4 regions of the Streptomyces sp. NPDC021224 genome follow, and region 1 is predicted to be linked to each of the others. Evidence: riboswitches for the same ligand, from Rfam matches in the RefSeq annotation. Region 1 holds a riboswitch; each other region holds the start of a gene.
What was found. Region 1 has a riboswitch for cobalamin ahead of ACH4PY_RS30555 (CbtB-domain containing protein). Riboswitches for the same ligand answer to the same signal wherever they lie in the genome.
Positions count from the first base shown of each region.

Region 2: linked by a shared signal. The riboswitch ahead of ACH4PY_RS18060 (ribonucleoside-diphosphate reductase subunit alpha) and the one ahead of ACH4PY_RS30555 (CbtB-domain containing protein) in region 1 are both predicted to bind cobalamin.
Region 3: linked by a shared signal. The riboswitch ahead of ACH4PY_RS26110 (cobalamin biosynthesis protein) and the one ahead of ACH4PY_RS30555 (CbtB-domain containing protein) in region 1 are both predicted to bind cobalamin.
Region 4: linked by a shared signal. The riboswitch ahead of ACH4PY_RS29220 (prenyltransferase/squalene oxidase repeat-containing protein) and the one ahead of ACH4PY_RS30555 (CbtB-domain containing protein) in region 1 are both predicted to bind cobalamin.

Region 1 is NZ_JBIRPW010000017.1:41,397-48,879, forward strand. It holds gene nhaA (Na+/H+ antiporter NhaA) at 1-493, opposite strand, end outside; gene ACH4PY_RS30525 (hypothetical protein) at 649-882, shown strand; gene ACH4PY_RS30530 (SPFH domain-containing protein) at 910-2,076, shown strand; gene ACH4PY_RS30535 (cobalt-precorrin-6A reductase) at 2,128-2,853, opposite strand; gene cobF (precorrin-6A synthase (deacetylating)) at 2,856-3,641, opposite strand; gene ACH4PY_RS30545 (hypothetical protein) at 3,638-4,441, opposite strand; gene ACH4PY_RS30550 (CbtA family protein) at 4,438-5,298, opposite strand; gene ACH4PY_RS30555 (CbtB-domain containing protein) at 5,362-5,577, opposite strand; cobalamin riboswitch at 5,613-5,754, opposite strand; gene ACH4PY_RS30560 (HoxN/HupN/NixA family nickel/cobalt transporter) at 5,966-7,036, shown strand; gene ACH4PY_RS30565 (putative protein N(5)-glutamine methyltransferase) at 7,098-7,483, opposite strand, start outside.
Region 2 is NZ_JBIRPW010000006.1:333,991-341,473, forward strand. It holds gene ACH4PY_RS18045 (tetratricopeptide repeat protein) at 1-45, shown strand, start outside; gene def (peptide deformylase) at 212-847, shown strand; gene ACH4PY_RS18055 (ribonucleotide-diphosphate reductase subunit beta) at 866-1,900, opposite strand; gene ACH4PY_RS18060 (ribonucleoside-diphosphate reductase subunit alpha) at 1,900-4,302, opposite strand; cobalamin riboswitch at 4,443-4,594, opposite strand; gene mctP (monocarboxylate uptake permease MctP) at 4,794-6,446, opposite strand; gene ACH4PY_RS18070 (DUF3311 domain-containing protein) at 6,443-6,700, opposite strand; gene ACH4PY_RS18075 (GntR family transcriptional regulator) at 6,845-7,483, opposite strand, start outside.
Region 3 is NZ_JBIRPW010000011.1:211,251-218,733, forward strand. It holds gene cobN (cobaltochelatase subunit CobN) at 1-959, opposite strand, end outside; gene ACH4PY_RS26105 (cobyric acid synthase) at 956-2,437, opposite strand; gene ACH4PY_RS26110 (cobalamin biosynthesis protein) at 2,446-3,429, opposite strand; cobalamin riboswitch at 3,552-3,683, opposite strand; gene ACH4PY_RS26115 (hypothetical protein) at 3,825-4,037, opposite strand; gene ACH4PY_RS26120 (anion permease) at 4,059-5,276, opposite strand; gene ACH4PY_RS26125 (class II aldolase/adducin family protein) at 5,498-6,139, shown strand; gene ACH4PY_RS26130 (alpha/beta hydrolase) at 6,701-7,483, shown strand, end outside.
Region 4 is NZ_JBIRPW010000015.1:126,611-134,093, forward strand. It holds gene lysA (diaminopimelate decarboxylase) at 1-287, opposite strand, end outside; gene ACH4PY_RS29205 (SAV_915 family protein) at 298-633, opposite strand; gene ACH4PY_RS29210 (potassium transporter Kup) at 885-2,858, shown strand; gene ACH4PY_RS29215 (MerR family transcriptional regulator) at 2,929-3,711, shown strand; cobalamin riboswitch at 3,946-4,024, opposite strand; cobalamin riboswitch at 4,120-4,267, shown strand; gene ACH4PY_RS29220 (prenyltransferase/squalene oxidase repeat-containing protein) at 4,376-7,483, shown strand, end outside.

The sequences.
Region 1 (7,483 bases):
GGAAGCGCGAGCCCAGCAGCGCCAGCATGCCCAGCGCGAAGGCGGTGTCGGTGGACATCGCGGTGCCCCAGCCGTGCGCGGAGGAGCTGCCGGCGTTGATGCCCAGGTAGATCGCCACCGGGACGGCCATGCCGCACAGCCCGCACAGCAGCGGCAGCGGGATCCGTTTGCGGTCGCGCAGTTCGCCCATGTCGAACTCGCGGCGCGCCTCCAGCCCGACGACGAGGAAGAACAGCGTCATCAGGCCGCTGTTGACCCACTCGCGCAGATCCATGTCGACGCCGTGCGAGCCGAGCCGCACCGACAGCCGGGTCTCCCAGAAGGACGCGTAGCCGTCAGGTGCGATGTTCACCCACGCGAGCGCCGCCAGCGTCCCGGCGAGCAGCACCGCGGCGCTGCCCGACTCGGTGCGGATGAACGCCCACGGTGACGAGACCCCCGATTCGTCCCGTTCCGTCCGACCCGTCAGGGGGGTGGTGAAGCCCCGGAACATCAAGCCTCCCGCTCGTTGCGTGTATGGGCGCAACCCTGGCACATTCCGGCAGACCAGGGGCCCGCGGGCAGCGCGTGGTGGGAGGATGGGGCAGGCCGGGCACGTGGACGACCGCGGGACGGCGACGGAGGACGACGAGGGGGGCGCGGCCGGTGGTGGCGCGGGACGAGGCCGTGATCGGCTGTGTCGGGGAACTGCTGCTGGGCACCCGCGGATCCGCGGGACCCGGCGAGGTGCTGGTACGCGTCAGGGGCGGTACCGAGACCTTTCTCGCCTGGTCCGACGCACCGCTGGAACGGGGCAGCCGGGTGCTCGTGGTGGATTCCCGCGGCACCAGGCAGGTCGACGTGATCGCGTGGGACGACCCGTCCGGCGACCCGGCCGGCTGAGCCGCGCACACGAAGGAGTAGGCAAGGATGTTCGGTTATCGCGTTCCCGATCCAGACGAGGCGATGCTGATCTCGGGGGGCCGCCGGGGGCTCGGCGGAGCTCCCTTCCGGGTGGTCACCGGGCACGGCAAGTTCGTGCTGCCGGTCTTCCGCAAGACCCGTTTCCTGACGCTCGCGATGTGCGAGGCGGAGGTCTCCGAGACCTGCGTGACCCGGCAGGGCATCGCGCTGACGGTGAAGGCCGTCATCGCCTTCAAGGTCGGCAACGACCACGAGAGCATCGTCAACGCCGGGCAGCGCTTCCTGTCCGACCAGGACCAGATGTCGGTGCTCACCGGCCGCATCTTCGCGGGCCACCTGCGGTCCATCATCGGCTCGATGACGGTCGAGGAGATCGTCACCGAGCGGCAGAAGCTCGCCACCGAGGTGCTGGAGACGTCCAAGACCGAGATGGCCAAGATCGGCCTGACGGTGGACTCGCTGCAGATCCAGTCCATCGACGACGGCAGGACCGGCTACATCGAGGCGATGGCCGCCCCGCACAAGGCCGCCATCCAGCGGCAGGCGCAGATCGCCCAGGCCCAGGCGACGCAGGCCGCCGTGGAGGCGCAGCAGGCCGCGGCGCGCAACCAGGCGGAGTACGCGCGGCAGACCGCGGTGGTGCAGGCGGAGTTCAACGCGCAGGTCGACCGCGCCCAAGCGCAGGCGGCGCAGGCCGGGCCGCTCGCGCAGGCGCACGCCCAGCAGGAGGTCATAGCGGCGCAGACCGAACTGGCGCTGCGCGCCGCCGAGCTGCGCCAGCAGCAGTTGGTCGCCGAGATCGTCAAACCCGCGGAGGCGGAGGCCGAGCGCATCCGGGTGCTGGCCGTCGCCGACGCCGAGCGGATGCGCATCCAGGCGGAGGCTGCCGCGTCGCACGACCGGGTCGCGCTGGAGCGGATGATCATCGACCAGCTGCCGCAGATCGTCAAGGAGGCCGCGAGCGGCTTGCAGGGCGCCAACGTCAACGTCATCAACGGGGCCGACGGCCTCGGCGAGATGGCCGCGGGGCTCGTCGGCCAGGGCCTGACGATCCTGGACTCGGTCCGCAAGAACCTGCGCTCCGACGCCTCGCCAACCGCCCGGCCGTCGGCCGAGGTCGAGGTGCGCGGCAAGGGCCCGGACGCGGCGAACGGCCGGGTCGACATCGACTGAGCCCCGCGTACCCGGCGCCGCCCGCCGCTCCCGCCGCGCGGCGGCGGCGGGTCAGCGGGCGCGCAGCCAGCGGGCGGCGGCCCGCGCGGTGGTGACGGCCGGGACTCCGGGAGGCGGGGGCGGGCGGCGGACGACCAGGACGGGGATGCCCGCCTCGCGGGCGGCGGTGAGCTTGGCGGCGGGGCCGCCGCTGTCCTTGGTGACGAGCACGTCGATGCCGTGGTCGCGCAGCAGGGCGCGCTCGCCGTCGGGGGTGAAGGGGCCGCGGGCGGTGATCAGGTCGCAGCGGGCGGGCAGCGGCGGGGGCGGGGTCGTGACCGTACGGGCCAGGAAGTGCAGCGGCAGTGCGGCGAAGGCGGCCAGCTCACCGGCGCCGGTGGTGAGGAAGGGGCGCCGCCCGAGCGTGGGCAGCAGCGCCGCGGCCTCGGCGGTGTCCGCCGCCCAGTGCCACCGGTCCCCCGGCCGGGCCGCCCATCCGGGCCTGCGCAGCGCCAGCAGCGGTACGCCCGCGGTGCGGGCCGCGCGGGCGGCGTGGGCGCTGATCCGGGCGGCGAACGGGTGGGTGGCGTCGACGACGGCGCCGGTGCGGTGCTCGCGCAGCCAGCGGGCCAGGCCGTCGGCGCCGCCGAAGCCGCCGGACCTGACCTGCCCGGCGGGCAGGTGCGGGTGCGGGGTGCGCCCGGCGAGCGAGCTGGTGACCTCCAGCCGCGGGTCGGCGGCCAGCAGTCCGGCCAGCTCCCGGGCTTCCCCTGTGCCGCCCAGGACGAGGACCCGCAGCATCAGCGGGGCGCGGCCTGCGGGCGCGGCCTGCGCAGCAGGTAGGTGTCCATGATCCAGCCCTTGCGGGTGCGGGCCTCGGTGCGGGCGGCGGTGATGCGCTCGGCCAGCGCCGCGTCGAGGGGGCCGGACAGCAGGATCTCGTCGGGGGTGCCGAGGTAGGCGCCCCAGTAGATGTGCAGGCCCTGGCCGGTGAGCGCGGTGAAGGCGTGCCGGGCGTCGAGCATCACCACCACGTCGTCGGCGCCGGGCGGCAGGCCGTGGTCGGCGAGGCGGCGGCCGGTGGTGATGTGGACGGGGCCGCCGACCTGGTTGAGGGTCACGCGGTGCCGGGCGGTGAGGGCGGCGACGCTGCTGACGCCGGGCACGACCGTCCACTCGAAGGCGGGGCCGCCGTCACCGCGGAGGTCGTCGAGGATCGCCAGGGTGCTGTCGTAGAGGGCCGGGTCGCCCCACACCAGGAAGGCGCCGGTGCCGCCGTCGGGCAGTTCCTCGGCGATCATCCGGCGGTAGAGGGCGGCGCGGCGGGCGCGCCAGTCGTCGACGGCGGGGGCGTAGCCGGGGGTGGGCGCGGTGCGGTCGCGGTCGGGGTCGCGGGCGGTGACGACGCGGTGCGGGCCGGTCGCGTGCCGCCGCAGGATCAGCTCGCGCAGGGCCGCCAGGTCGGCCTTCTCCTCGCCCTTGTCGAGCAGGAAGAAGACGTCGGTGCGGCCGATGGCGTCGACGGCCTGGAGGGTGAGCTGGGCGGGGTCTCCCGCGCCGATGCCGATGACGTGCACGTGTCTCATGGGCGGGTGTCCGTGGTGGGGTGCAGGGCGCAGTCGCCGCACAGGGCGCCGCGGCGGTCGGGGGCGGCGCGGTAGATCAGGCAGCAGCTGCGGCGGCGGAAGGCCCCCGCGGGCGTGCGGGCGCGCTGGGCACGCAGCGGAGCGCGGTCCAGCAGCGCGGTGGCGAACCGCGCGGTGGCGGCGGCCAGGTCGGGCCGGGCGCCGGCGATCATGGCCGCGGCGCCGTTGACGGCGGACGCGGTGTTGCCCAGCAGGATGTGCCGGGAGACGCCGAGCGGGGCGTGCAGCGCGGCGAGTTCGGCGAGCGGGCCGTCGTGCAGCCGGGCGGCGAAGGCGTCGGCGAGCGGCGCGGGCGGCAGGGCGGGGCCGCGCAGCGCAGCGGCGGGCAGCGACAGGGGCGCGGGGCCGCCGAGGACGGGCTGCCAGCGGACGGCGGCGAGCCGGTGGTCCAGGAGCACGCCGTGCAGGACGGCGGCGGCCAGGGCGGGTGACACCAGGCGGGCGGCGAGGCCGAGGTGGGCGACGGACGCGCCGACGCGGGCCTCGACGGCGTCGGGCGGCCGCCCGCTCGCGGCGGCCAGCCACGCCCGGACGGCCTCGGCCCGGGCGGCGACGGCGGGCCCGTCGAGGGCCTGCCACACCGGTTCGCCGGACCCGGCGCCGACCGCCGGGCCGGGCGCCGCGCGGTCCGGGTCCGCCGCCGGGTCCGGGTGTGTCGTGAACGCGAAGAAGGGCCCGAGCGCGGTGATCTCGTCGATCACCGCGCCCTGGTCCCCCGTTCCCGGTACGTGCGCTGTCATGCGGGGGACGGCGCCGTCCCGCGGGCGGGCGCGGCTGCCGTCGCGGGGCGCAGGACGCGTTCGGCGAGCGGTGCGAAGACCAGGCCGAGCGCGGACCACAGCAGGAGTTGCGCGCCCACGGAGTAGAAGCGGAAGGCGAACAGCACGTCGGCGGGGAAGCCGGGGAAGACGATGTCGCCCTTGGGGTCGGTGAGCGGCTGGGGTGTCTCGGTGGCGTGGTCGCCGTAGTGCTCCTTGTTCCAGCCCAGGTGTCCGAGCGAGGGCAGGAGCAGCATGACCGCGCCGATGGCGACGACGAACGCGGCACCGGCCAGCAGTGTGGCGTTCCAGTTGCCGAAGCGCGCCTGGAGCCGGCGGCCCAGCCAGACGGCGCCGACGAGGAAGGCGACCGAGCACACCACCATGATCAGGTAGAGGCCGCTGCGGGCCCTGATCGTCTCCTCGTGGCCGATGGCCGGCGGGTTGGCCGGGTACTTGAGGAACGGCACCAGGTACATGCCGAGGAAGCCGCCGCCCGCGACGAGCAGGGCGAGGTTGCGGGCGCGCAGCCCGCCGACCCGGCCGAGGCAGACGGTGTAGGCGACGGCGAGGAGCGCGCCCATGGCCATGCCGAAGACGACCATGCCGACGCCGATGCCGACGTCCGCCTGGACGGTGCGGCTGAACAGGTCGGAGCCCGCGGCCTCGGGGGCGATCCCGGCGGCCTTGTCGAGGGCGGTCTGCGCGGCGTCGCGGCCGCTCTCGTAGTCGATGGCCTTGCTGATGTACGGCTCGGCGAAGATGCGGGCGAAGACGAAGGCGAGCAGCCCGGCGACTGCGCCGGCGAGGACGCCGCGCAGCACGAGTTTCTTTTCCATGTCGAGTTGTCCGTTGTGAAGGGGGACAGGGGACGCGGGGGCTTGCGGGCGGGCCCGCTGCCGTCAGTGGCAGGGGAAGCCGAGGAAGTGCCGGGCGTCGTGGACGAACTCGTGGATGTGCATGTCCTTGCCGAACACGGAGACGGCGCCCTGGTCGACGCCGATGAAGTAGTAGGCGAGCAGTGCGAGGACGGTGGCGCCGACGAGCCAGACCGCAGCCTTGGTGACCGGCAGGACGACCGGTGTGGCGGCGGGGCGGGCGGGGGAAATGCTGCTCAAGATGAGCCCTCCTTCGGGGATCGTGCGTCCCTGGTCTGCTGGGCGTCGTGATGAGCGGGTATCTGACTTCCCGTCTCGCCCGAAGGCGGCGGGATCACAGTGGCGCGACCGTGCCGGAGTCTCACCGGCTTCCCCATGTCATCACTTACCCGGTGAGCGTAGGGCTCCGTTCTGTCATGCGTCAATCAGGGCGAACCGGCGATCACCAGGGGTTCCGCCGATGTGATCAAGCTCTCCGGGGGCCGGGCGGCCTATTGCACATCGTTCGCAACTAGTACGCTGATGCGGTTAGCGACACACCGGCCGCTCCCCGGAGGACGAAGGAATGAGCAGCACCACCGAGGCCCCGGCACCTGCCGGATCGCGCCTGCGACGGATGAGGAGCTCGATGACCCGGGCGGAGTGGACCCGGCTCGGCGGCATGGCGGCGTTCATCGTCGCGCTCCATGTGATCGGCTGGTTCACCCTGGTGGCGATCGTGGCGCCGGAGCACTACAGCGTCGGCACCAAGTCCTTCGGCATCGGCATCGGCGTGACCGCGTACACCCTCGGCATGCGGCACGCCTTCGACGCCGACCACATCGCGGCGATCGACAACACCACCCGCAAGCTCATGCACGAGGGCAAGCGCCCGCTGTCGGTGGGCTTCTGGTTCTCGCTGGGCCACTCCAGCATCGTCTTCGGACTGGCCGTACTGCTGTCGCTGGGCATCAAGTCGCTCTCCGACCCGGTCCAGAACGACGACTCGCAGCTGCACACCGTCACCGGCTGGATCGGCACGACCGTGTCCGGCACCTTCCTCTACGCCATCGCGATCATCAACCTGCTGATCCTGGCCGGGATCTGGAAGGTCTTCCGGCAGATGCGCGGCGGGCACTTCGACGAGGCGGCGCTCGAAGAGCACCTGAACAACCGCGGGTTCATGAACCGGCTGCTCGGCCGGGTGATGAAGTCGATCACCAAGCCCTGGCAGATGTACCCGCTGGGGCTGCTTTTCGGCCTGGGCTTCGACACCGCGACCGAGATCGCCCTGCTGGTGCTGGCCGGGTCCGGCGCCGCCTCGGGCCTGCCGTGGTACGCGATCCTGTGCCTGCCGGTGCTCTTCGCGGCGGGCATGTGCCTGCTGGACACGATCGACGGCTCGTTCATGAACTTCGCCTACGAGTGGGCCTTCTCCAAGCCGGTCCGCAAGGTCTACTACAACCTCACCATCACCGGCCTGTCGGTCGCGGTGGCCCTCATCATCGGCACCGTGGAACTGCTGGGCCTGGTCAGCGACAAGGCCGGTCTGCACGGCGCCTTCTGGGACTGGATCGGCGGCCTGGACCTCAACATCGTCGGCTACGTGATCGTCGGGCTCTTCTTCGCCACCTGGGCGGTCGCGGTGGCGGTGTGGAAGTTCGGCAACATCGAGGAGAAGTGGTCCTCGGGGCTGCGCACCGCCGAGCAGCCGGACTGACCCGCACACCGTCACGGCGAAGGCCCGTACCCCCTCGCGCGGGGGTACGGGCCTTCGCCGTCTAGGACGCGGGGCGGGTGCCGACGAGGACCGTCGCGCCGAGGTCGTCGTCGGTGACGGTACGGGCCGACAGGCCGCCGCCGGTGAGGACGCAGGCGGCCGCGGCTGCCTGCCGCTCGCCCGCCTCGACCAGGACGGAGCCGCCGGGGGCGAGCCATCGCGCGGCCTCCGCGGCGACCCGGCGCAGCACGTCCAGGCCGTCGGGCCCGCCGTCGAGGGCGAGCCGGGCCTCGTGGTCGCGGGCCTCGGACGGCAGCAGGGCGACCGCGCCGGTGGGCACGTAGGGCACGTTGGCGGCCAGCACGTCGACCGTGCCGCGCAGCGCCGCGGGCAGCGCCGCGAACAGGTCGCCGCGGTGCACCCGGCCGCCGACGGCGGCGACGTTGC
Region 2 (7,483 bases), on a different contig from region 1:
TCGCCCGCCACCCGCGCGTGGCGCGACCTGGAAGAGGTCTGCTGACCCCTGCGGGGTCCGCCGGTGTACCCCGCCGGGTGCCGCTCTCCGCCGGTGGCGCGGGCGGCGCCGTACGAGGCGGGGCGGCCGGGGGCGTACCCGGCCGGGCCCGCGGTCCACTCCCGTACTCTGGACGGGTTAGTGAACCGGCCTGGAAGGCGATAGCAGAACGATGGCGCAGACCGCTGACACCGCCCCTCCGGAGGAGGGGGAGACGTTCGTCGACGACGTGACCGACGGCGCCGCCCGTGAGGAAGCCCACCGGGTGCGCGGCACCGTGCGGCCGATCACGGTGGTCGGCAACCCCGTGCTGCACCGGGAGTGCCGTGACGTCACCGACTTCGGCGCGGAGCTGTCCGCCCTCGTCGACGACATGTTCGCCAGCCAGCGCGCGGCCGAGGGCGTGGGCCTGGCCGCGAACCAGATCGGTGTGGACCTGAAGGTCTTCGTCTACGACTGCCCGGACGACAACGACGTCCGGCACGTGGGCGCCGTGTGCAACCCCGTGCTGGAGGACCTGCCCGCGGACAAGCGGCACCTGGACGACTCCAACGAGGGCTGCCTGTCGGTGCCGGGCGCGTACATGGAGACGCCGCGCCCGGACTACGCGGTGGTCCGCGGGCAGGACCTGGAGGGCAATCCGATCGTCGTGCGGGGCACCGGCTTCTTCGCGCGGTGCCTCCAGCACGAGACCGACCACCTCTACGGGCGGCTCTACATCGACCGGCTCTCCAAGCGCGACCGCAAGGACGTCATGCGCCAGATGGCGGAGGCGACCCCGAAGTTCGCGACGGTGCCGAACGACTGAGGCCGCCCCCGGGACGTCCTAGAACTCCTCGTCGAGCGCGACCGAGCCCTCCACCGCCACCTGGTAGGCGGAGGGCCGGCGCTCGAAGAAGTTGGTCAGCTCCTGCACGCCCTGCAGCTCCATGAAGGAGAAGGGGTTGCGGGAGCCGTACAGCGGCGGGAAGCCGAGGCGGGCGAGCCGCTGGTCGGCGACGCACTCCAGGTACTCGCGCATGGAGTCGGTGTTCATGCCCGGCAGCCCGTCGCCGCACAGGTCACGGGCGAACTGCAGCTCGGCCTCGACGGCCTCCCGCAGCATGTCCGTGATCTCCTGCTGCATCCGCTCGTCGAAGAGCGACGGGTCCTCCTTGCGCACCGTGTCGACGACGTCGAAGGCGAAGCTCATGTGCATCGTCTCGTCGCGGAAGACCCAGTTGGTGCCGGTCGCCAGGCCGTGCAGCAGCCCGCGCGAGCGGAACCAGTAGACGTACGCGAAGGCGCCGTAGAAGAACAGGCCCTCGATGCAGGCCGCGAAGCAGATCAGGTTGAGCAGGAAGTTGCGGCGGTCCTCGTGGGTCTCCAGGCTGTCGATCTTCTCGGCGCCCTGACCGTCGAAGTTCGCCATCCAGCGGAAGCAGAACTGCGCCTTCTCGCGGATCGACGGGATCTCCTCGACCGCGTCGAAGGCCGCGGCCCGGTCGGCCGGATCGGGCAGGTAGGTGTCCAGCAGCGTCAGGTAGAACTGGACGTGCACGGCCTCCTCGAAGAGCTGGCGGGACAGGTAGAGCCGCGCCTCGGGGGAGTTGATGTGCTTGTAGAGCGTCAGCACCAGGTTGTTGGAGACGATCGAGTCGCCCGTGGCGAAGAACGCCACCAGCCGGCCGATGAGGTGCTGCTCGCCCGGGGTGAGCTTGGCGAGGTCGGCGACGTCGGAGTGCAGATCGACCTCCTCCACCGTCCAGGTGTTCTTGATCGCGTCGCGGTAGCGCTCGTAGAAGTCCGGGTAGCGCATGGGCCGCAGGGTGAGTTCGAAGCCCGGGTCGAGCAGGTTCTTCGTGGGGGTGGTGCTGGTCATTACTGGCAGGCCTCGCAGGACTCGGGGTTTTCCAGGGAGCACGCGACGGCGTCGGCGGCCGCGGCGGCGGATGCGGGAGCGGGTACGGGGACGGAGGCGGGGGCGGAGCCCTGCGCGGCGCGGGCGATCCGGGTCGCCGGGCGCGAGCGCAGGTAGTACGTGGTCTTCAGGCCCTGCTTCCAGGCGTAGGCGTACATCGAGGAGAGCTTGCCGATGGTGGGCGTCTCCATGAACAGGTTCAGCGACTGGCTCTGGTCCAGGTACGGGGTGCGGGCCGCGGCCATGTCGATGAGGGCGCGCTGCGGCAGCTCCCACGCGGTGCGGTACAGCTCGCGCACCTCGGCCGGGATCCAGCTGAAGCCCTGGACGCTGCCGGAGGAGTCGCGCAGCGCCTCGCGGGTCTGCTCGTCCCACACGCCGAGCCGCTTGAGGTCGGCCACCAGGTAGGAGTTGACCTGGAGGAACTCGCCGGACAGCGTCTCGCGCTTGAAGAGGTTGGAGACCTGCGGCTCGATGCACTCGTAGGAGCCGGCGATCGAGGCGATGGTCGCGGTCGGGGCGATGGCCAGCAGCAGCGCGTTGCGCATGCCGTGCGCCGCGACGCGCTCGCGCAGCGCCGCCCAGCGCTCGGGCCACACGGTGGCGGTGTCGTAGTGGTCCGGGTGCAGCACGCCCGCGGCGGCCCGGGTCTCGGCCCAGGCGGGCAGCGGGCCGTGCCGCTCGGCGAGGTCGCAGGACGCCTCGTAGGCGGCCAGCATGACGCGCTCGGCGATCTTCGTGGACAGCGCGCGGGCCTCGGGGGAGGCGAAGGGCAGCCGCAGCTTGAAGAAGACGTCCTGGAGCCCCATCACGCCCAGGCCCACCGGCCGCCAGCGGGAGTTGGAGCGGCCCGCCTGCTCGGTCGGGTAGTAGTTGATGTCGACGACCCGGTCCAGGAACGTCACCGCGGTGTGCACGGTCTCGTCCAGCCGCGTCCAGTCGATGTCCCCGTCGGCGGTGACGAACGAGCTGAGGTTGACCGAGCCGAGGTTGCACACCGCCGTCTCGGAGTCGTCGGTGACCTCCAGGATCTCCGTGCACAGGTTGGACGAGTGCACGGTACGGCCGGGCAGCGCGGTCTGGTTGGCGGTGCGGTTGGCGGCGTCCTTGAACGTCATCCAGCCGTTGCCGGTCTGCGCGAGGGTGCGCATCATGCGGCCGTACAGCTCCCGGGCCGGGATGGTGCGCTGGGCGAGCCCGGCGGCCTCGGCGGCGCGGTAGGCGGCGTCGAAGTCGTCGCCCCACAGGTCGACGAGCTGCGGCACGTCGGCGGGCGAGAACAGCGACCAGGAGGCGTCCGCCTCGACCCGGCGCATGAACTCGTCCGGCACCCAGTGCGCCAGGTTCAGGTTGTGCGTACGCCGGGCGTCCTCACCGGTGTTGTCGCGCAGCTCCAGGAACTCCTCGACGTCCGCGTGCCAGGTCTCCAGGTAGACGGCGGCGGCGCCCTTGCGGCGACCGCCCTGGTTCACCGCCGCGACCGAGGCGTCCAGCGTCTTCAGGAACGGCACGATGCCGTTGGAGTGCCCGTTGGTGCCGCGGATGAGCGAACCGCGGGCGCGGATCCGGGAGAAGGGCAGGCCGATGCCGCCCGCGTGCTTGGAGAGCCGCGCCACCTGGTGGTAGCGGTCGTAGATCGAGTCCAGCTCGTCCAGCGGCGAGTCCAGCAGGTAGCACGACGACATCTGCGGGTGCCGCGTACCGGAGTTGAAGAGGGTGGGGGAGCTGGGCAGGTAGTCCAGCGCGCTCATCAGCCGGTAGAGCGCGGCCACCTCGTCCAGCGCCGGGGCGCTCTCGTCCTCGGCCAGCCCCGCGGCCACCCGCAGCATGAAGTGCTGCGGGGTCTCGATGACCTTGCGGGTCAGCGGGTGGCGCAGCAGGTAGCGGGTGTAAAGGGTGCGCAGGCCGAAGTAGCCGAAGCGGTCGTCGGCGCCCTCGGCGAGCGCGCGCTCGACCAGGGCGTCCAGCCGGGCCGCGTGCCGGGTGACGAAGTCGGCGGTGCGGTCGGCGACCAGGCCCTCGCGGTGCCCCACCGCGATCGAGGCCGTGAAGGACACCGCGCCCTGCGACGCGGCCTCCTCGGCGATCGTCACGGTCAGCAGCCGCGCCGCGAGCCGCGAGTACGCCGGGTCCTCCGAGATCAGCCCGGCCGCCGCCTCGGTGGCCAGCACCCGCAGCTCCGCCGTGTCCGCGGCCGCGCTGCGCCCCCGCAGCGCCGCACCGGCGACCCTGCCGGGGTCGGTGTCGGGAAGGTCGGTACACAGCTTCACGAGGGTACGCAGCAGGTCGCCGTTGTCGGGCGCACCGGTGGTGGTACCGGGGGTACCGGCGGGGGCTGCGGGGGCTTCTGGCGCGATGGTCACGGTGATGCGGTCTCCCTCGTGAGCGGCGGCGGCCACGCGGGGAGGGACGGAGGGGGCCGCGACCGCCCTGCGGGCATGCCGAGCCGCGTCCGCTGAGCCCACTCCACGAGGCCCGGACACAGCGGCGCCGCGGTCGGCCGACCGGGACGCCGTCTGCCGGCAGGCGATCGGGCTCCGCCGCCGTGCGCTTTTCTGCGCGTAAGCGCATGGGGGCACGGCAGCTCACCGTTGCGGGGCAGCGCCGGATTCGCACCGGCTTCCCCTGCGGGCAGCGGAGTTGAGCATACATCTAGTGCTGCCGCACTTGGACGGGGCTACATGTTGTGTCGCCGGGTACTCCGTGTGCGCCTGGGGCACGGGGAACTGCGCGAGCGACCTGCCACCGGCCGGTGGTCCGGCACGGACCGGGCTGCCCCTTCGGGCCGGTGACGACCCGCGCCCCCGGTGGGGGCTTGTCGCGCAGTTCCCCGCGCCCCTGAGGGGCGCGGGCCCTACGCCGGTTCGGGGAGGCCCGGGGAGACGGCCGGGTCGGGCGGCGTGGTGGGGCTGGGGATCTCCGGGGCGGACTGGGCGGTGTAGTCCGCCGGGGAGGTCTCGTCGGCGCCCGCAGGCGCCTTGAGGGCCCGCAGGACGACCGTCAGGACGATCGCGACGGCCGCGTTGAGCACGAACGCGGTCAGGCCGATGTAACCCTTCTCACCGATCCACGGGATCATGTCCGCGTTCCCGCCGAAGTGCGACTGCGACGGGCTGGACTGCTCGTAGGCCTTCCACGTGCCGTAGAACATGCCCGCCGCCCAGCCGGCGAGCAGGGCCCAGCGGTGGAACCAGCGGGTGAACAGGCCGCCCACGATGGCCGGAACGGTCTGCAGTATCCAGATGCCGCCCAGCAGCTGGAAGTTGATGGCGACGGTTTTGTCCATGGTGAGGACGAAGACCAGCGCGCCGACCTTGACCACGAGTGAGACGGCCTTGGAGACCGCGGTCTCCTGCGCGGGGGTGGCGTCCGGCTTGATGAGGTCCTTGTAGATGTTGCGGGTGAACAGGTTCGCCGCGGCGATGGACATGATGGCCGCGGGGACGAGCGCGCCGATGCCGATCGCGGCGAAGGCGACGCCCGCGAACCACGACGGGAAGATGTTCTCGAACAGCTGCGGGATGGCCAGCTGGTTGTTGTACTTCGGGTTGCCCGCGCCGACGCCGTCCGCGATGGCCATGAAGCCGAGCAGCGCCAGCAGGCCGAGCATGAGGGAGTACAGCGGCAGGATCGTGGTGTTGCGGCGGATGGTGTCGCGGCTCTTGCCGGACAGCACGGCGGTGATCGAGTGCGGGTAGAGGAAGAGGGCCATCGCCGAGCCCATCGCGAGCGTGGCGTACGCCCACTGGGCCTTCGGGCCGGTCACCAGGGAGCCGCGGGGGACGCCCTGCTTGTTCGTGACGGCGTAGGCGTCGCCGGCCTTGCGGAAGATGTCGTCGAAGCCGCCCAGTTTGTACGGGATGTAGATGATGGCGACCGCTATCACGATGTAGATCAGCGCGTCCTTGACGAACGCGATGAGCGCGGGCGCGCGCAGCCCGGAGGAGTACGTGTAGGCGGCGAGCACGCCGAAGGCGATGAGCAGCGGCAGGTCCTTGAGGAACCAGTTGGTGCCGTCGCTGCCGCCCACGCCCATGACGTCCAGGACGGCCTGGATGCCGACCAGTTGGAGGGCGATGTAGGGCATCGTGGCGATGATGCCGGTGATGGCGACGGCCACCGACAGGCTCTTGGAGCCGAACCGTCCGCGGATGAAGTCCGAGGAGGTGACGTAGCCGTGCCGGCGCGAGACCGACCACAGCCGCGGCAGGAAGAGGAAGACCAGCGGGTAGGTGATGATCGTGTAGGGCACCGCGAAGAAGCCCGCGGCGCCGCCCGCGAAGATCGCGGCGGGCACGGCGACGAAGGTGTACGCGGTGTACAGGTCGCCGCCGAGCAGGAACCAGGTCACCCAGGTTCCGAAACTGCGTCCGCCCAGGCCCCATTCGTCCAGGTGCAGCGGATTCGCGGCGCGCCGCCAGCGCGCGGCGAAGAAGCCGAGCACGGTGACGGCCAGGAAGAAGAAGATGAAGACGCCGAGCGCGACGCCGTTGACGCCGTCCTTCACGCGTCCTCACCCCCCTTGCGGGCGCGCTCCTCGCGCCGTACGAGCACGTAGGCGGTGAAGGTGAGCGCGGCCGCCACCGGCACCCAGGCCATCTGGTACCAGTAGAAGAACGGGATGCCGATGAAGGCCGGCGTCGTGCGGGCGTACGAGTCCACCCACAGCAGGGCGACGAACGGTGCGAGCAGGCACAGCGCGGCGACGACCCGGGTGGGGGTGACGACCGGTGGCCGTGGGTCCGGTGGTGCTTGTGACATGTGCTGGTGCTCCCGTCCCCTAGAGCAGCGTGTAATGGCCAGGAAATCTAGGGGAGGCTAGCGTCGGCAGTCACTACCCGTGCACGGATTCCTTCCCAGGTCAGCCGCGCGGGTGACCGGAAAGCACCGGTAGGGGCACCTGTGTCAGTCGGTCGGGCGGCTGAGGCGGGCCACGAACTTGTACCGGTCGCCGCGGTAGACCGAGCGCACCCACTCGACCGGTTCACCCGTGGTGTCGATCGAGTGCCGGGAGAGCATCAGCATCGGCAGGCCCACGTCGGTGCCCAGCAGTCCGGCCTCGCGCGGGGTCGCCAGCGACGTCTCGATGGTCTCCTCGGCCTCGGCGAGCCGGACGTCGTAGACCTCGGCCAGCGCGGTGTAGAGCGAGGTGTACTTGGCGAGGCTGCGGCGCAGCGCCGGGAAGCGCTTGGCGGACAGGTGGGTGGTCTCGATGGCCATCGGCTCGGAGTTGGCGAGCCGCAGCCGCTCGATGCGCAGCACGCGGCCGCCGGCCTTCATGTCCAGCAGTCCGGCGAGCCGGTCGTCGGCGGTGATGTAGCCGATGTCCAGCAGCTGGGAGGTGGGTTCGAGGCCCTGGGCGCGCATGTCCTCGGTGTAGGAGGTCAGTTGCAGCGCCTGCGAGACCTTGGGCTTGGCCACGAAGGTGCCCTTGCCCTGGATACGCTCCAGCCGGCCCTCGACGACGAGCTCCTGGAGGGCCTGCCGGACGGTGGTACGGGAGGTGTCGAACTCGGTGGCGAGGGTGCGTTCGGGCGGGACCGG
Region 3 (7,483 bases), on a different contig from region 1:
GCGATGCCCGCGACCCGCGCGGCCCGCTCCGGATCGGCGACGTACACCGGCACGTCGCCCTCGCCGCTCTCCTTGAACGAGAACGGCACGGTGATCAGCCGCCCGTCGAACTCCGGGATCGCCACCTGCATCGCCGCGTCCATCGGCGACAGCGCCGCGTCCGACTCCTGCCACGCCTTGCGCGAGGAGGTCAGGCACAGGCCCTGGAGCACGGGCACGTCGAGCCCGGCGAGCGCGCCGATGTCCCACGCCTCGTCGTCACCGCCCGCCGACGCGTCCGCCGCGACCGTGCCGCCGGACGCCAGCACCGTCGCCACGATCGCGTCCGCCCGGCCCAGCAGCGCGAAGAGCTCCGGATCCGCGCCGCGCAGCGAACCGCAGTACACCGGAAGGGCGTTGGCGCCGCGCGCCTCCACCGCCGCGCACAGGGTGTCCACGAAGGCGGTGTTGCCGGACAGTTCGTGCGCCCGGTAGAAGAGCACCGCCACCGTGGGGCGCGCCGGGTCGTGCCCGCCGTCCTCGCCGTGCACCCCGAACTGCGGCATGGCACGCGGCGGTTCAAAACCCTCGCCGCTCATCAGCACCGTGTCGGACAGGAAGCGCGCCAGCTCCGCCAGGTTCGCCGGGCCGCCCTCCACGAGGTAGCGCAGCGCCTCCGCGACGACGCCCGCGGGCACCGTCGAGAGCGCCATCAGCTCCGCGTCCGGCACGTTCTCGCCGCCCAGCAGCACCGACGGCACCCCGGACGCGGCGACGACCGCGAGCCCCTCCTCCCACGCCCGGCGCCCGCCCAGCAGCCGCACCACGACGAGGTCGGCGCCCGCGAGCAGCCCGGGAAGACCGGTGTCCGGATCCACCCGGGAGGGGTTGGCGATGCGGTAGTCGGCCGCCCCGCCGGTGGCGGCGCGGGCCGCGAGCAGGTCGGTGTCGGCGGTGGACAGCAGCAGAACGGTCGTCATGGTGCCCCCGGTGGGACGAAGGGGAGGCCGGCCGGAGCGCCGCCCTCGATGAGCCGCAGCAGCGCGGTGGTGTCCAGGTGCTCGGCGACCAGGTCGGCGAGCCGGTCGAGCTGCGCCTCGCGCAGCGCCGCGAAGTCGGTGTCCGGCGCGGGCACGAAGGAGCGGCCCGCGACGTGCGCGACCTCGCGCAGGAAGGCCCGGCGGAAGCCGTCGGATTCGAGCGAGCCGTGCCAGTGCGTGCCCCACACCGCGCCCACCCGCAGCCCGTCGAGGAACGGCTCGCCCCCGGCGCCGAGTTCGGCCACCCCGTGGTGGATCTCGTAGCCCTCGACGGGCTCGCCGTACGCCGAACCGGCGGGCCGGGCCAGCGTCTTGGCGGCGGCGAAGCGGATCCGGGCGGGCAGCAGTCCGAGGCCGCGGACCGTACCGGCCTTCGACTCGACGTCGTCCTCGATGCGTTCGGCGAGGATCTGGAAGCCGCCGCAGATGCCCAGCACCGGGCGGCCCGCCGCCGCGCGGCGCTCCACCGCCGCCGCCAGGCCCCGCCCGCGCAGCCACTCCAGCGCCCGCACGGTGCCGCGGGTGCCCGGCAGCACCACCAGGTCGGCGGCGGCCACCTCCGTGGGCCGGTCGGTGAAGCGCACCTCCACACCGGGCTCGGCGGCGAGCGCGTCCAGGTCCGTGAAGTTCGACATCAGCGGCAGCGGCACGACCGCGACCCGCAGCGTTTCGTGCCCGTACGGCTCGCCCGCCGCGTGCTCGCGGACGTGCAGGCCGTCCTCCTCGTCGATGTCCAGGCCGCGCGCGTACGGCAGCACGCCCAGCGTCGGGCGGCCGGTCAGCCCGCGCAGCATCTCCAGGCCCGGCTCCAGCAGCGTCACGTCGCCCCGGAACTTGTTCACCACGTAGCCCGCGACGAGCGCCTGCTCCTCGGGCGGCAGCAGCGCGGTCGTGCCGAAGAACGCGGCGAAGACGCCGCCTCGGTCGATGTCGCCCACCAGCAGCGCGGGCAGCCCCGCGCGGCGCGCCAGGCCCAGGTTGACGATGTCGGTACGCCGCAGGTTGATCTCCGCGGGGCTCCCGGCGCCCTCGCAGATCACCGCGTCGTACGAACGCCCCAGCTGCGCCAGGCAGTCGGCGACGACGTCCACCAGCCCGCCCTGGAAACCGCCGGCACCGTGGTAGCCGCGGGCCGACATCTCGCCCACCGGCTTCCCCAGCAGCACCACCTGGCTGCTGCGGTCGCCACCCGGCTTGAGCAGCACCGGGTTCATCAGCGCGGACGGCTCCACGCGCGCCGCCTGCGCCTGCACGGCCTGCGCCCGCCCGATCTCCGCGCCGTCCCGCGTGACGAAGGAGTTGAGCGACATGTTCTGCCCCTTGAACGGGGCGACCCGCAGGCCCTGCCGCACCAGGAAGCGGCATATCCCCGCGGTGACCACGCTCTTGCCCGCGTCGGACGCGGTCCCGGCGACCATGAGACCCCTCACGACGCCTCCCCCCGGCGGCGACGGCCGGACGGCGGGCCGCCGCCGTCGCCGTCTCCGGTCAGCAGCGACGGCAGCACGCTCACCGCGACGGCCAGCGCCGACACCCGGCGGGACAGGGCGATCGCCCGTTCGATGTCCGCCACCGCCGGGGGCGGGAACTCGGCACCCAGCACCGCGCGGTGCTCGGTGCGGCCCGCGTACGAGAGGGTGCCGCCCAGCCGGACACGGAGGGCACCGGCGAAGGCGGCCTCCACCGGGCCCGCGTTGGGGCTCGGGTGGGCGGCGGCGTCACGCCGCCAGGTGCGCCGGGCGTCGCGCGGGTGCGGGCCCGCGAGGACGGCGAGCGCCGCGGTGAGGCGGGCGCCGGGCCATCCCACCACGTCGTCGAGCCGGGCCGAGGCCCAGCCGAACCGGAGGTGGCGCGGGGAGCGGTGGCCCACCATCGCGTCCAGCGTGTTGGCGGCGCGGAATCCGGCGAGCCCGGCGGGACCTGCGGCCGCGCCCCACACCAGGGCGCCGACGACCGCGTCCGAGGTGTTCTCGGCGACGGACTCGACGACCGCGCGGGCGATCCCGGCGGCGTCCAGGTGCTGCGGGTCGCGCCCGCACAGGTGCGGCAGCCGGGCCCGTGCCGCGTCGAGGTCCCCGGCTTCCAGCGCGGCGCCGATCGCGCGCGCCTCGCGCGCCAGCGAGGTGCCGCCGAGGACGGCCCAGGTGCAGGCCGCGGCCAGCGCGGTGGAGGCCGCGGGGGAGCGGCGGGCGGCACGCGCGGCGAGCCCGGCGGCGGAGGCGGCGGCCCCGGCGCACAGCGCCGTGTACAGGGCGCCGGTGAGTCGGTCGTCGCGCCACAGCCGGCGCTCCAGCGCTCCCGCCGCGCGCCCGAAGGCCGCGACCGGGTGGCCGCGGCGCGGGTCGCCCGCGACGAGATCGCCGAGGAAGCCGAGTGCGGCGCCGTACGCGTAGGTGCGGTCGGCACGCATGGCTCAGACCGCCGTCACACCTCGCGGGGCGGTGGCGGTGGGAGGGGGTGGGGGAGTGGCGCCGGGCATGGCTGTTGTCCTCACTCAGGGTCCGCGCCCTGGTTCGACGTGACCGGCGGTGAGAGTCTCCTGGCTCCCGGATCTACGCACTCCCGGGTCTTCCAGCCGGTGAACCGGCCGTGACGTACGGGTTCGGGAGTGCACTCCCCGGTGACAGTGGCGGGACCGCGCCGGATTCGCACCGGACTTCCTCTCCTGCCGCCGTTATGGCATCCGGCAGTCCACCACGCCCGCAACGACCGCGTCAACCTGCCCCTGACCTGCGGCGACGGAGTGTGGTGAGGTCCACACCCCGTCGCGGAAGAGAGCCGGACGGCGCCGGCGGGCAGGGGGCGCTACTTGGCGACGATGAGCCAGATGCCCCACGCGACCGCCGCCGCGCACGCGGCGAAGCACACGTACGCGCCGCCGCGCGCGGCCACGCCGCCGGGCCCGGCCGCGGGCCGGGACAGGCCGACCACGCCGAGGGTGAAGACGCCGACCAGGCCGACGGTGGACAGCAGGGTGACGACCAGGACAGTGCCGAGGGCGTGCCAGTCGATGCTCATGAGGGCTCCTTCGGACCGGGGTCAGACCGTCGCGGTGGGGGCGGGTGCCGGGCTGCCGGCCGGCGGCGGGATCACGGCGGCGATGGCCGCGGTGACCGCGCCCTGCGGCTCGGCGGCACCGGCGGTGTCACCGCCGACCTCGTCGTTGACGTTGGCGTGCGTGACGGGCCTGCGGCGCGCCGCCGTACGGATCGCGGCGCACACCGCGAGTCCGAGCACGGCGACCGCGGCCACACCCCAGTTGCCCTGGTCGGCCAGCAGCGCGGCGCCCGCGCCGACCAGCCCGGCCGCGGGGAGCGTCAGCGCCCACGCGGCGACCATCCGCCCCGCGGTGCTCCAGCGCACCACCGCGCCGCTGCGGCCCAGCCCCGCGCCCATGACCGAGCCGGAGCACACCTGCGTGGTGGACAGCGCGAAGCCCAGGTGCGAGGAGGCCAGGATGGTGGCGGCGGCGCCGGTCTGCGCCGCGAAGCCCTGCTGCGGCTGGATGTCGGTGAGGCCCTTGCCCATCGTGCGGATGATCCGCCAGCCGCCGATGTACGTGCCCAGCGCGATGGCCGCGCCCGCCGAGACGATGACCCACAGCGGCGGGTCGGAGTGCGGGGCGACGACACCGCCGGTGATGAGCGCGAGAGTGATCACGCCCATCGTCTTCTGCGCGTCGTTGGTGCCGTGCGCGAGCGAGACGAGCCCGGCCGAGGCGATCTGCCCGGCGCGGTAGCCCTTCGCCGTCGCCCGCGGGTCGGCCTTGCGGTCCAGCCGGTAGCTCAGCCGCGTCGCGGCGAAGGCGGCGAGGCCCGCCACGAAGGGGGCGGCGAGCGCCGGTATCAGGACCTTCATGACCACGGCGTCGCCGTGCACGCCGTGCCGTCCGACCGCGACCAGCGTCGCGCCGATCAGTCCGCCGAACAGCGCGTGCGAGGAGCTGGAGGGCAGCCCGGCCAGCCAGGTCAGCATGTTCCAGACGATCGCGCCGACCAGCGCCGCGAAGATCATCTGCGGTCTGACGCCGGCGGACTCGTCGATGATGCCGCCGGAGATGGTCTTGGCGACCTCGACGGACAGGAAGGCCCCGACGAGGTTCAGCGCGGCGGACATGGCCACCGCCGTCTTGGGCTTGAGGGCGCCGGTCGAGATGGTCGTGGCCATCGCGTTCGCGGTGTCGTGGAAACCGTTCGTGAAATCGAACGCGAGAGCGGTGGCGATGACGATTCCGATCAGGAGCGTCATGTGTTCCATGGACCCAGGCAATCGTTCGATCGGACAGTGGCGAGCCGACCGTACGGACCGTTCATGAACGGGAGGTGAACTGGTAGGGGACTCGTGGTGCCAACATGACAGGACGATGAATGGAATGCCAAGGGTGATCGTCCTCACGGTATACAAAGCGTGCTACAACTGTGCGGGCGCGGGGCCGGTGACAATGTCCGTGCCGGGCCTCGGCAACGGAAGGGATCACCGTGCGGGACGCTGTCGCTGAAGCATGGGAAGAGGTCGTCGCCACGGCCCGCCGCAGCGTCGCCGACGGGCTCGTCGTCGGCACCTCCGGCAACGTCTCCGTACGCGTCGGAGAACGCGTCGTCGTGACGCCCACGGGCGTGCCGTACGACCGGCTGCGCCCCGCCGACGCGGTCGCCGTCGAACTCGACGGGCGCCAGGTGCGCGGCGACCTGCGCCCCACCAGCGAGCTGCCGCTCCACCTCGCCGTCTACCGCGCCACGGACGCGGCCGCGATCGTCCACACCCACGCGCCGCACGCCACCGCGGTGACCCTTCTCACGGACGAGCTGCCGCCCGTCCACTACATGGCCGCGGCGCTCGGCGGGCCCGTACGCGTCGCGCCCTACGCGCTCTACGGCACGGACGAGCTGGCCGCCGGGGCGGTCGCCGCGCTGCGGGGCCGCACCGCGTGCCTGCTGGCCAACCACGGCACCCTCGTGCACGCCGCGTCCCTCTCCCGCGCCTACGAGCACACCGCCCAGCTCGAATGGATGAGCCGCGTCTGGCTCCTCGCCTCCTCCGCGGGCCACCCGCGCACCCTGTCCCCGGACGACCTCACCGCGGCGTCCGCCGCCCTCGCCGCCTACGGCCAGCCGCACTGAGCTGCCCCTCGCGGCGGGTGCCCCGACCTTCTCCCGTTGGTGGGCTGAGCACGCAGTTCCCCGCGCCCCATCTCGCCCCGGGCTGCCCCGGGGGGTGCTTCTCGCGATCGTCCGCGCGTGGAGCCTGGCCGCGCAGTTCCCCGCGCCCCTGAAAACGCCCACCCTGCGCAGCGAGGGCAACCCCCAGGGGCGCGTGGGAGCACCTCCCGGGCGGAGCCTGGGGGAGAACGAAGCGCTCAGCCCCCGCCGGGGGAATGGCGACCCGCGACCGGAAGTGGCACTCACTTAGGGGCGCGTGGGAGCACCTCCCGGGCGGAGCCTGGGGGAGAACGGAGCGGCCGGCCCCCGCCGGGGGAATGGCGACCCGCGACCGGAAGTGGCACTCACCCAGGGGCGCGTGGGGGCACCTCCCGGGCGGAGCCTGGGGGAGAACGGAGCGGCCGGCCCCCGCCGGGGCGATGGCGACCGGCCACCGCTAGTGGCAGCTCAAGGGCGAGGCCGGGTCACCCGGGGAGGGCTCTCGGATGGCCGGGTGCGTGGGCCCGCGCGACACTGGACGGGATGCGACTGAGAACCGCCGTGGCGACAGCCACGACCGTGCTGGGTGCCGGCACCGCCGCCCTCGTGGTGGCCGGCCGGTACGGCTCCCGTTTCGCCCTGCGGCCGCCCGCCGAGGGCCCCGCCCCGGAGGGCGCGGTCACCGTGCACGCGGTCACGGAGGACCGCGTCACCCTCACCCGCACGGCCTCCTCCGCGCGCCGCGGCGTGTACGGCCTCACCGCGGACAACGGCCTGCACGCCATCGCGGGCGACGTCGTGGACGGCACCGCCTACGCGGTGACCCGCAAACTGCTCGCCGTCCCGCACGGCTCCCTCGACCAGGGCACGGCCGTCCGCCTCACCCCACAGGTGCACAGCGGCAACCCGCGGACCGCGCTCGGCCTGGACTTCACCGAGGTCGCCGTGCCGGGCGAACTCGGCCCGCTGCCCGCCTGGTACCTGCCAGGCGCCCGCAGCACCTGGGTGATCACCGTGCACGGCCTGGGCACGACCCGCGAGCAGGCCATGAACGTCCTGCCGACGCTGCACCACCACCGTTTCACCCAGCTGGTGCTGGGCTACCGCGGCGACCCGGACGCCCCGCGGCCCGCGGACGGCATCGGCCACCTCGGCCGTACCGAGTGGCGCGACCTGGACGCGGCCATGCGCTACGCCGTCGAGTACGGCGCCGAGCGCCTCGTGCTGTACGGCTGGTCGGTGGGCGCGACGATGGCGCTGCACGCGCAGCGGCTGTCCGCCGTACGGGCCAGGGTCGCCGGACTCGTCCTGGACTCGCCCGTGCTG
Region 4 (7,483 bases), on a different contig from region 1:
AGCCCCTCGGTGCGCACCCACGTCGCGACGGCCCGGCACAGGAACGCCTTGGCCGCGTAGACGACGTCGGCCTCCGGGAAGGCGGCGGTGTACGTACGGCAGCGGCCGCGGAACTCGCCCTCGTCCAGCACGTAGAGCGGGGTGCCGAAGCGGTCGGCGGCCTCGCCCAGCGGGACCCCCGCGACCGCCAGGTCACCCTCGGGGGTGCGCGCGGCCGACGCCGGCCACACCGAGAGGTCGTCCGGCCCGGCGGTGGGCACAAGGCTCGTGGTCAGGGATACGGACACAGGTCGCCTCCTAGCCGACGAGCAGGTGATGAGAGGCCTTCGGGACGGACGGCCCCGGGGCCGGCGCCGACAGCCGCGGGTCGATGCGCAGTTCGGTGATGCCGAGCGGACCGGCCAGCGCGCGCAGGGCCGGTGCCGACAGGCGCGCCCAGCGCTGGTCGGGACCGAGCGTCCGGACCAGGGACCGCTCGCTGGTGAACGCGACCGCGACGCGCCCGCCGAGGGCGTCGCGGAAGAAGCGGGTGGTACAGCCCAGGGATCCCGGCCGGACGGGGACGAACAGCGCGTGCCCGGCCGGGCCCCGTTCGAGGGGCTCTGCTGCCTCCGGTGTGCTGGGTGCCTGCATGGCGGACTCCTCGTGGTGTCGGTGGCCGCGGGCGTTCAGGACCCGCGGCACTCCACGACGCTATCCCCGCCCCGGCGGGCGGCGTCGCCCCTCCTGACGTGCGCTTGACGCCGCGGGCCCGGACTTGACGCACCCCTGACGGCCGCCCCCGGCCGCGGTGTCGCGGCGCCCGGGGAACGCCCGGGACGCGGTATATCGTCCGCTTTGGTGCAGTGACCCGGATCGCGAAGCCCGTACGGAGGAGGACCACCATGGCCGATCGTCCAGCGGGAGGGACGCCCGGCGACGGCCCGCCCCCCGGGCCCGGCGTCCGGGGCCCGGAATCCGCCGCGCGCGCGGCGGCCCGGCCGGCGCTGGTGGTCGGGGCGCTCGGCGTGGTCTTCGGCGACCTCGGGACGAGCCCGCTCTACACCCTCCAGACCCTGTTCGACCCGGCCGACCCGCATCCCGTCCCGGTGTCGGCCCAGAACGTCTACGGGGTGGTGTCCCTGGTGTTCTGGTCCGTCACGGTCATCGTCTCGGTCACCTATGTGCTCCTGGCGATGCACGCCGACAACGACGGCGAGGGCGGCATCATGGCGCTGATCACCCTGTTGCAGCGGTGGAGGGCGCTACCGGGGCGGCGGGTGGCCGCCGTGCTGACCGGGCTCGGGATCTTCGGCGCGTCCCTGTTCTTCGGCGACAGCATGATCACCCCGGCGATCTCGGTGCTGTCGGCCGTCGAGGGGCTCAAGGTCGTCCAGCCGTCCCTGCACAGTGCGGTCGTGCCGATCACGGTGGCGATCATCGTGGCGCTCTTCCTGGTCCAGCGCCGGGGAACGGCGGCGGTGGGCCGCGTGTTCGGGCCGGTGATGGTGGTGTGGTTCACGGTCATCGCGGCCTGCGGGATCTCCGGCATCGCCGACCACCCGGGCATCCTGCGCGCGCTGTCGCCCGGCTACGCGCTGGGCTTCCTGTTCGGCCACTTCGGCACGGCCTTCTTCTCGCTGGCCGCCGTCGTGCTCGCCGTCACCGGAGCCGAGGCGCTCTACGCGGACATGGGCCACTTCGGCCGCCGCCCGATCACCCGGGCCTGGGTCTTCCTGGTCTTCCCGGCGTGCGTGCTGAGCTACTTCGGCCAGGGCGCCCTCATCCTCGCCGACCCGCACAACATCAGCAGCCCGTTCTTCCTGCTCGTGCCGCACTGGGGGCGGCTGCCGATGGTGTTCCTCGCCACGGCGGCCACCGTGATCGCCTCCCAGGCGGTCATCACCGGCGCGTACTCGGTCGCCTCGCAGGCCGCCCGGCTCGGCTACCTGCCGCGGCTGCGGATCGCCCACACCTCCGAGTCGGCCATCGGCCAGATCTACGTGCCGTGGATCAACTGGCTGCTGATGGCCTCGGTCCTCACCCTCGTCCTCGCCTTCCGCAGCGCGACCGCCCTGGCCTTCGCCTTCGGCATGGCGGTGACCGGCACGATCACCATCACCACGCTGCTGTTCTTCTACGTGGCCCGCGCCAGGTGGCACACCCCCGTGTGGCTGCTGTCCGCGGGCGCGGGCCTCCTGCTCGCCGTCGACCTGCTGTTCGTGGCGGCGAACCTGACCAAGCTCGTCCACGGCGCGTGGCTGCCCCTGCTGATCGGCGTCACCGCGTTCACCGTCATGACCACCTGGCAGCGCGGCCGCGAGATCGTCACCGCCGACCGGGCCCGGCGCGAGGGCCCGCTGCGGGAGTTCGTCGACGACCTGCGCGACCCGCGCTCACCGGTGCGCCAGGTCCCCGGCACCGCGGTCTTCCTCAACCGGGACCCGCGGACCACCCCGCTGGCCATGCGCGCCAACGTCGAGCACAACCACGTGCGGCACGCGCAGGTGGTGATCCTGTGCATCGAGACCGAGCCCGTGCCCCGGGTCACCCCCGACGAGCGGGTGCTCATCGACGACCTCGGCTACACCGACGACGGCATCATCCATGTCACCGCCCGGTACGGCTACATGGAGCGGCCCGACGTGCCCGGCGCGCTCGCGGTGCTCGATCCGGCCAGGACCGAAGGGCCGCTCGACCTCGACGGCGCCTCCTACTTCCTCTCCACGATCGAGCTGCACCGCGGCAAGGCGCCCACCATGAGCCCGTGGCGCAAACGGCTGTTCATCGCCACCTCCTACATCACCGCCGACGCCGCCGGGCATTTCGGCCTGCCCCGCGACCGCACGGTGATCATGGGCGCCAACATCGAGGTCTGACCGGCCCTCACCGCGTCCGCCCGGCCGCGGACTTGACCTTCGAGCCGGGTGGAAGGCCTACCGTCGCGGCATGGACGCGATGCGGATCTCCCAGCTGGCGCGGCGCTCCGGCGTCCCCGCCACCACACTGCGGTTCTACGAGCGCCAGGGCCTGCTGCCCGCCGAGCGCACCGGCGCCGGCTACCGGCTCTACCGCCAGGACGCGCTGGAGCGGCTGGCGTTCATCGGCGCCGCCAAGCAACTGGGCCTGCCGCTGGGGGAGATTGCCGAACTGCTTGCGGTGCGGGCGGGCGGCCGCTGCCGGGAGGTGAAGGCGGACCTGCGGCCGCGGATCGCCGCCCGGCTGGCCGCGGCCGAAAGCGCCGCGGCCGGGCTGCGCGACCTCGACGCGGCCCTGCGGGCGGCGATCGGGCACCTGGACGCGCTGCCGGACCGGGACGGCGGCTGCGACCCGCGGTGCGGTTTCCCCGCACCCGCCCGCCGCAAGCCGCCCGCGCCGGTCGCCGTGCGGCTGTCGCCGCGCGCCGGGGCCGCGGGCGCGCGGGAGCACGCCGGGGACCGGCGGACCGCCGCGGTCGCGTGCTCGCTGTCCGGCGGAGGCATGGCCGCGCGCGTCACCCGGTGGCGCCGCCTGCTCGCCGGGGCCGCCCGCGCCCCGCTGCCGGGCGGCCTGCGGCTGACCGTCCCCGCCGGACGGGCCGCCGCGCTCACCCGTCTGGCAGCGGCGGAACAGCGGTGCTGCCCCTTCTTCGACTTCCGCCTGCACCTGGACGGACCCCGGGCGCATCTGGAGGTCCGCGCCCCCGCCGAGGGCGCCGGTCTGCTCGCGGAGATCTTCGCCCCCGCCGTCTGAGGGAGCGGCACCGGCCGGGGCCGCGGTGGCGAGCAGCATCGTGCCCGCGGCGAGCGGGAGGGCGACGAGGGCGGTACGGGACCGGTGCGCGAGAGTGCGCATGCTCATGCGAAGTGCTCCTGGGGGTGGGGGCGCCGCACGTCCCGGCCCGAGGGCCCGTCACGGCCGCCCGGAGCAGAGGCGGTCGCCGCCCGGTCGCGTGGTCGGGCTTCCGCAGGTACAGCGTCGCCGGGCGGGTGATCGGGCTCGGGCGGACCCTGCGGCCCACCCCTACCGTTGCGCGTCAGCCCCGGGTTCCGACCGGGTTCCCCCTGCGCGGCGACTCGCGGAGGACAGGCCGACGGCGCCGCCCGGCAGAAGAGGGCGTCCGGGCGCCGGGCACGTGGTGAAGGCAACGGTGCGCGACGTTGACGTCACAGCACCTCGCGTGATGCCATGAAACGCATTTCCGATTCAGCAGCCAGGGGAAGCCGGTCCGAGTCCGGCGCTGACCCGCAACCGTAGGCCCTCCCCCGGAGGGCGAGCCGGAACACCTGCGCTGGACGAACGTCAGAACGCCGTCGAGGACTGCGGCACGGACGACCGGGCCGGCGCGCGCGAGTGTGCCGTCGCCCGCGCCTTCCGCGGTCCGCCGTCCTCGCCGGGCCGACCTGGGGGGCCACCCGTGCTTCACAACCTCCGGCGACGCGGCAGTGGACTGCCGCGTGCCGCCGTCCTGTCCACCGCCGCGGTGGCGCTGTTCGGCGCCGCCGGCCTCGTCCCGTTCGCGGGCACCGCGCAGGCCGACCCGATCGGCGACTGCACGCCGACGACCGGCGCGATCGTCGCGGTCGACTACGGGCACTGGGACGGCCCGGTGCTGCGCGGGTGCGACGCACACCCCACCACGGGCATGAACCTGCTGCACAACGGTGGGTTCAGCACGGCCGGTACGGCGCACGACGGCCCCGACTCCATCTGCCGGATCGGCAACGACGGCTACGACGGCGGCACCCCCCACCCCACGCCCGCCGACGAGACGTGCGCGGTCACGCCCCCCGCGAACGCCTACTGGTCCTTCTGGATCGCCCCCGCGGGCCAGGACACCTGGGTGTACAGCCCGCTCGGGGTGTCCGAGGACCACCCGGCGGACGGCGAGGTCGAGGCCTGGGTCTTCGGCGCGACCGGCACCGGCGGACCCTCCTTCACCCCGGCCTCGGTACGCGCGCCGGGCGGCCCGGCGACCACCTCCCCGGGCGGTCCGCCGCCCACGACCTCCGCCGACGTGCCGGCCGCCGCCGCCTGGCTCGTGGGCCGGCTCACCGACGGCGACCACGTCGCCGACGGCTCGGGCACCGTCGATTACGCCGCCTCCGTCCGGATCGGGCTCGCGCTCGCCGCGACCGGGGGACAGGACGGCGCGCTGCGGGCGATCGACGCCTACCTGGCCGCGCACGCCGACGCCTACCTGCTGCCCGACGCCGGCGACACCGTGCCGCGCTCGACCGCCGTCGCCGACCTCGCGCTGCTCACCGAGGTCCTGGGCGGCGACCCGACCCACGTCGGGGGCCGCGACCTGCTCGCCGACCTCACCGACCACGTGTGCACGGCCGTCGCGGGAAGCCTCGGCAACTGCACCGCCCCCGGCGACTTCTACGGCGCCACCTCTCCCGACACCCAGGCCCTCGCGCTGCTCGCGCTGTCGCGCGGCGGCGTCACCCCGCCCGCCGCGGCCGTGGACCGGCTCACCGGCATGCAGTGCGCGGACGGCGGTTTCTCCGGCTCGATGCCGGCGCCGGGCGGCCGCTGCGACTCCGACCCCGCCACCACCGCCGAGGCAGTCCTCGCCCTCAAGGGCCTGACCGGCACCGCGGACGCCGTCGCCGCCGCCTCGGCGTACCTGGTCACGACGCAGTCCGCGGACGGCGGTTACCCCGCCGCCGACGGCGCCCCCGCCGGTGACACCTCGACCACCGCCGCCGCCGCCCAGGCGCTGGGCCTGCTCGGCCGCACCGACGAGGCCGCCACCGCGCGCGGCTGGCTGGCGGCCCGGCAGACCGACGCCGGCGGCTTCACCGGCGACCCCTCCGGCACCGACCCGGACCTCTACCCGTCCACCGCCGCCACCCTCGCCGTGACCGGCAGCGACCTGGCGACGCTGACCCACCACCTCACCACGGCCACGCCCACCACCACGTGGCCGACCCCCTCGGCGAGCACCACGGGCACCCCGAGCGCCACCCCCACGGTGACGCAGACCCCGGCCCCGGCCCGGCCCGACCTGGCCAAGGGCGTCGCCTATCTCGTCAACCGTGACAACCTCGTCGGCGGCCACTACTACGAGTCCGCCCCCGGCAGCGGTTTCGCCGACTTCGGCCTCACCATCGACGGCCTGTTCGCGCTGTCCGCCGCGGGCGGCGCCGACGACACGCTCGCCGGTGTCACCGGCTTCCTCCAGCACGGCAAGGACGCCTCCGGGCGCGACATCGACGGCTGGACACTCGTCGGCACGGCCTCCGCGCAGGGCGGCTCGCTCGCCAAGGAGGCCGTCGCCGCCGAGGTCACCGGCTCCGACCCGCGCTCCTTCGGCGGGCACGACCTGATCGCCGCCCTGGAGGGCACGATCTGCACGGCCGCCGACCCGTCCGCGGGCTGCGCGGCCAAGGGCAACTACGCCTACGCCACGTCCGTCGTCGCACAGTCTCTCGGCGTCATCGCCCAGTTGCGGGCGGGTGACACCGCCTCCGCGGCCGGACCGATCGCCTACCTGGAGAGCTTGCAGAACGCGGACGGCTCCTGGCCCGGCATCCTCCCCGCCAAGGGCGACAAGGAGGTCGACAGCACGGCGACGGCCATGATGGCCCTCGACCTCGCACCCGGGACGGACGCCGCGGACGCGGTGACCCGGGCCGCGTCGTGGCTGGCCGCCCAGCAGCTCACGGACGGCGGCTTCCCGGGTGCCGCCGGGGACTCCGCCAACTCCGCCGCGCTCGCGATCCAGGGCCTGGCCCTGCAGGGCACCCGGTACGCCGGGCAGATCGCCGCGGCCCGCGCCTTCCTGGCGGGTCAACAGAACAGGGACGGCGGCTTCCGGGCCGGCGCCGACACCGGCCAGGAGGAGTCGGACCTGCGCGCCTCGACCCAGGCGGTGGGCGGCGCCGGGGGGACGTCCCTCGGCCGGCTGCTGCGTGACGTCGGGGACCAGAAGGCCGCGGCGGCCGGGTCGGCGTACCTGGTGGCGCAGCTCAAGGGCGGCGACCACCTCGCCAACGACTACGGTCCCGACTACGGCCAGACCGCCGACCTCGCCCTCGCCCTCGCCTCCACCGGCGGCCAGGACAAGGCCCTGACCGCGGTCACGGGCTACCTCGCCGGCCACGTCGCCGACTACGCCGACCCGGCAGGCACGTCCGCCTACCCGGGCCCGTACAGCGGCGCGGCCGCCAAACTCGCCCTGCTCGCCGAGGTCATGGGCCAGGACCCGCGCGCGTTCGGCGGCTTCGACCTGCTCACCACCCTCACCGCCCACCTGTGCACCGCGGCGGCCTCGGACGGCAGCTGCACCGCGCCCGGCGACTTCGGTCAGGCCTACTCCACGGTCTCGCAGGCCCTCGGTGTGATCGCCCTCTCCCGCGGCGGCGTCACCGTGCCGTCCGCGGCGGCGGACCGGCTGCTCCAGCTCCAGTGCGCGGACGGCGGCTTCTCCTCGCCGCTCCTCGCACCCGGCGCCGAGTGCACCTCCGACGTGGACACCACCGGCTACGCGGCCCAGGCCCTCGCCCTGCTGCCCGAC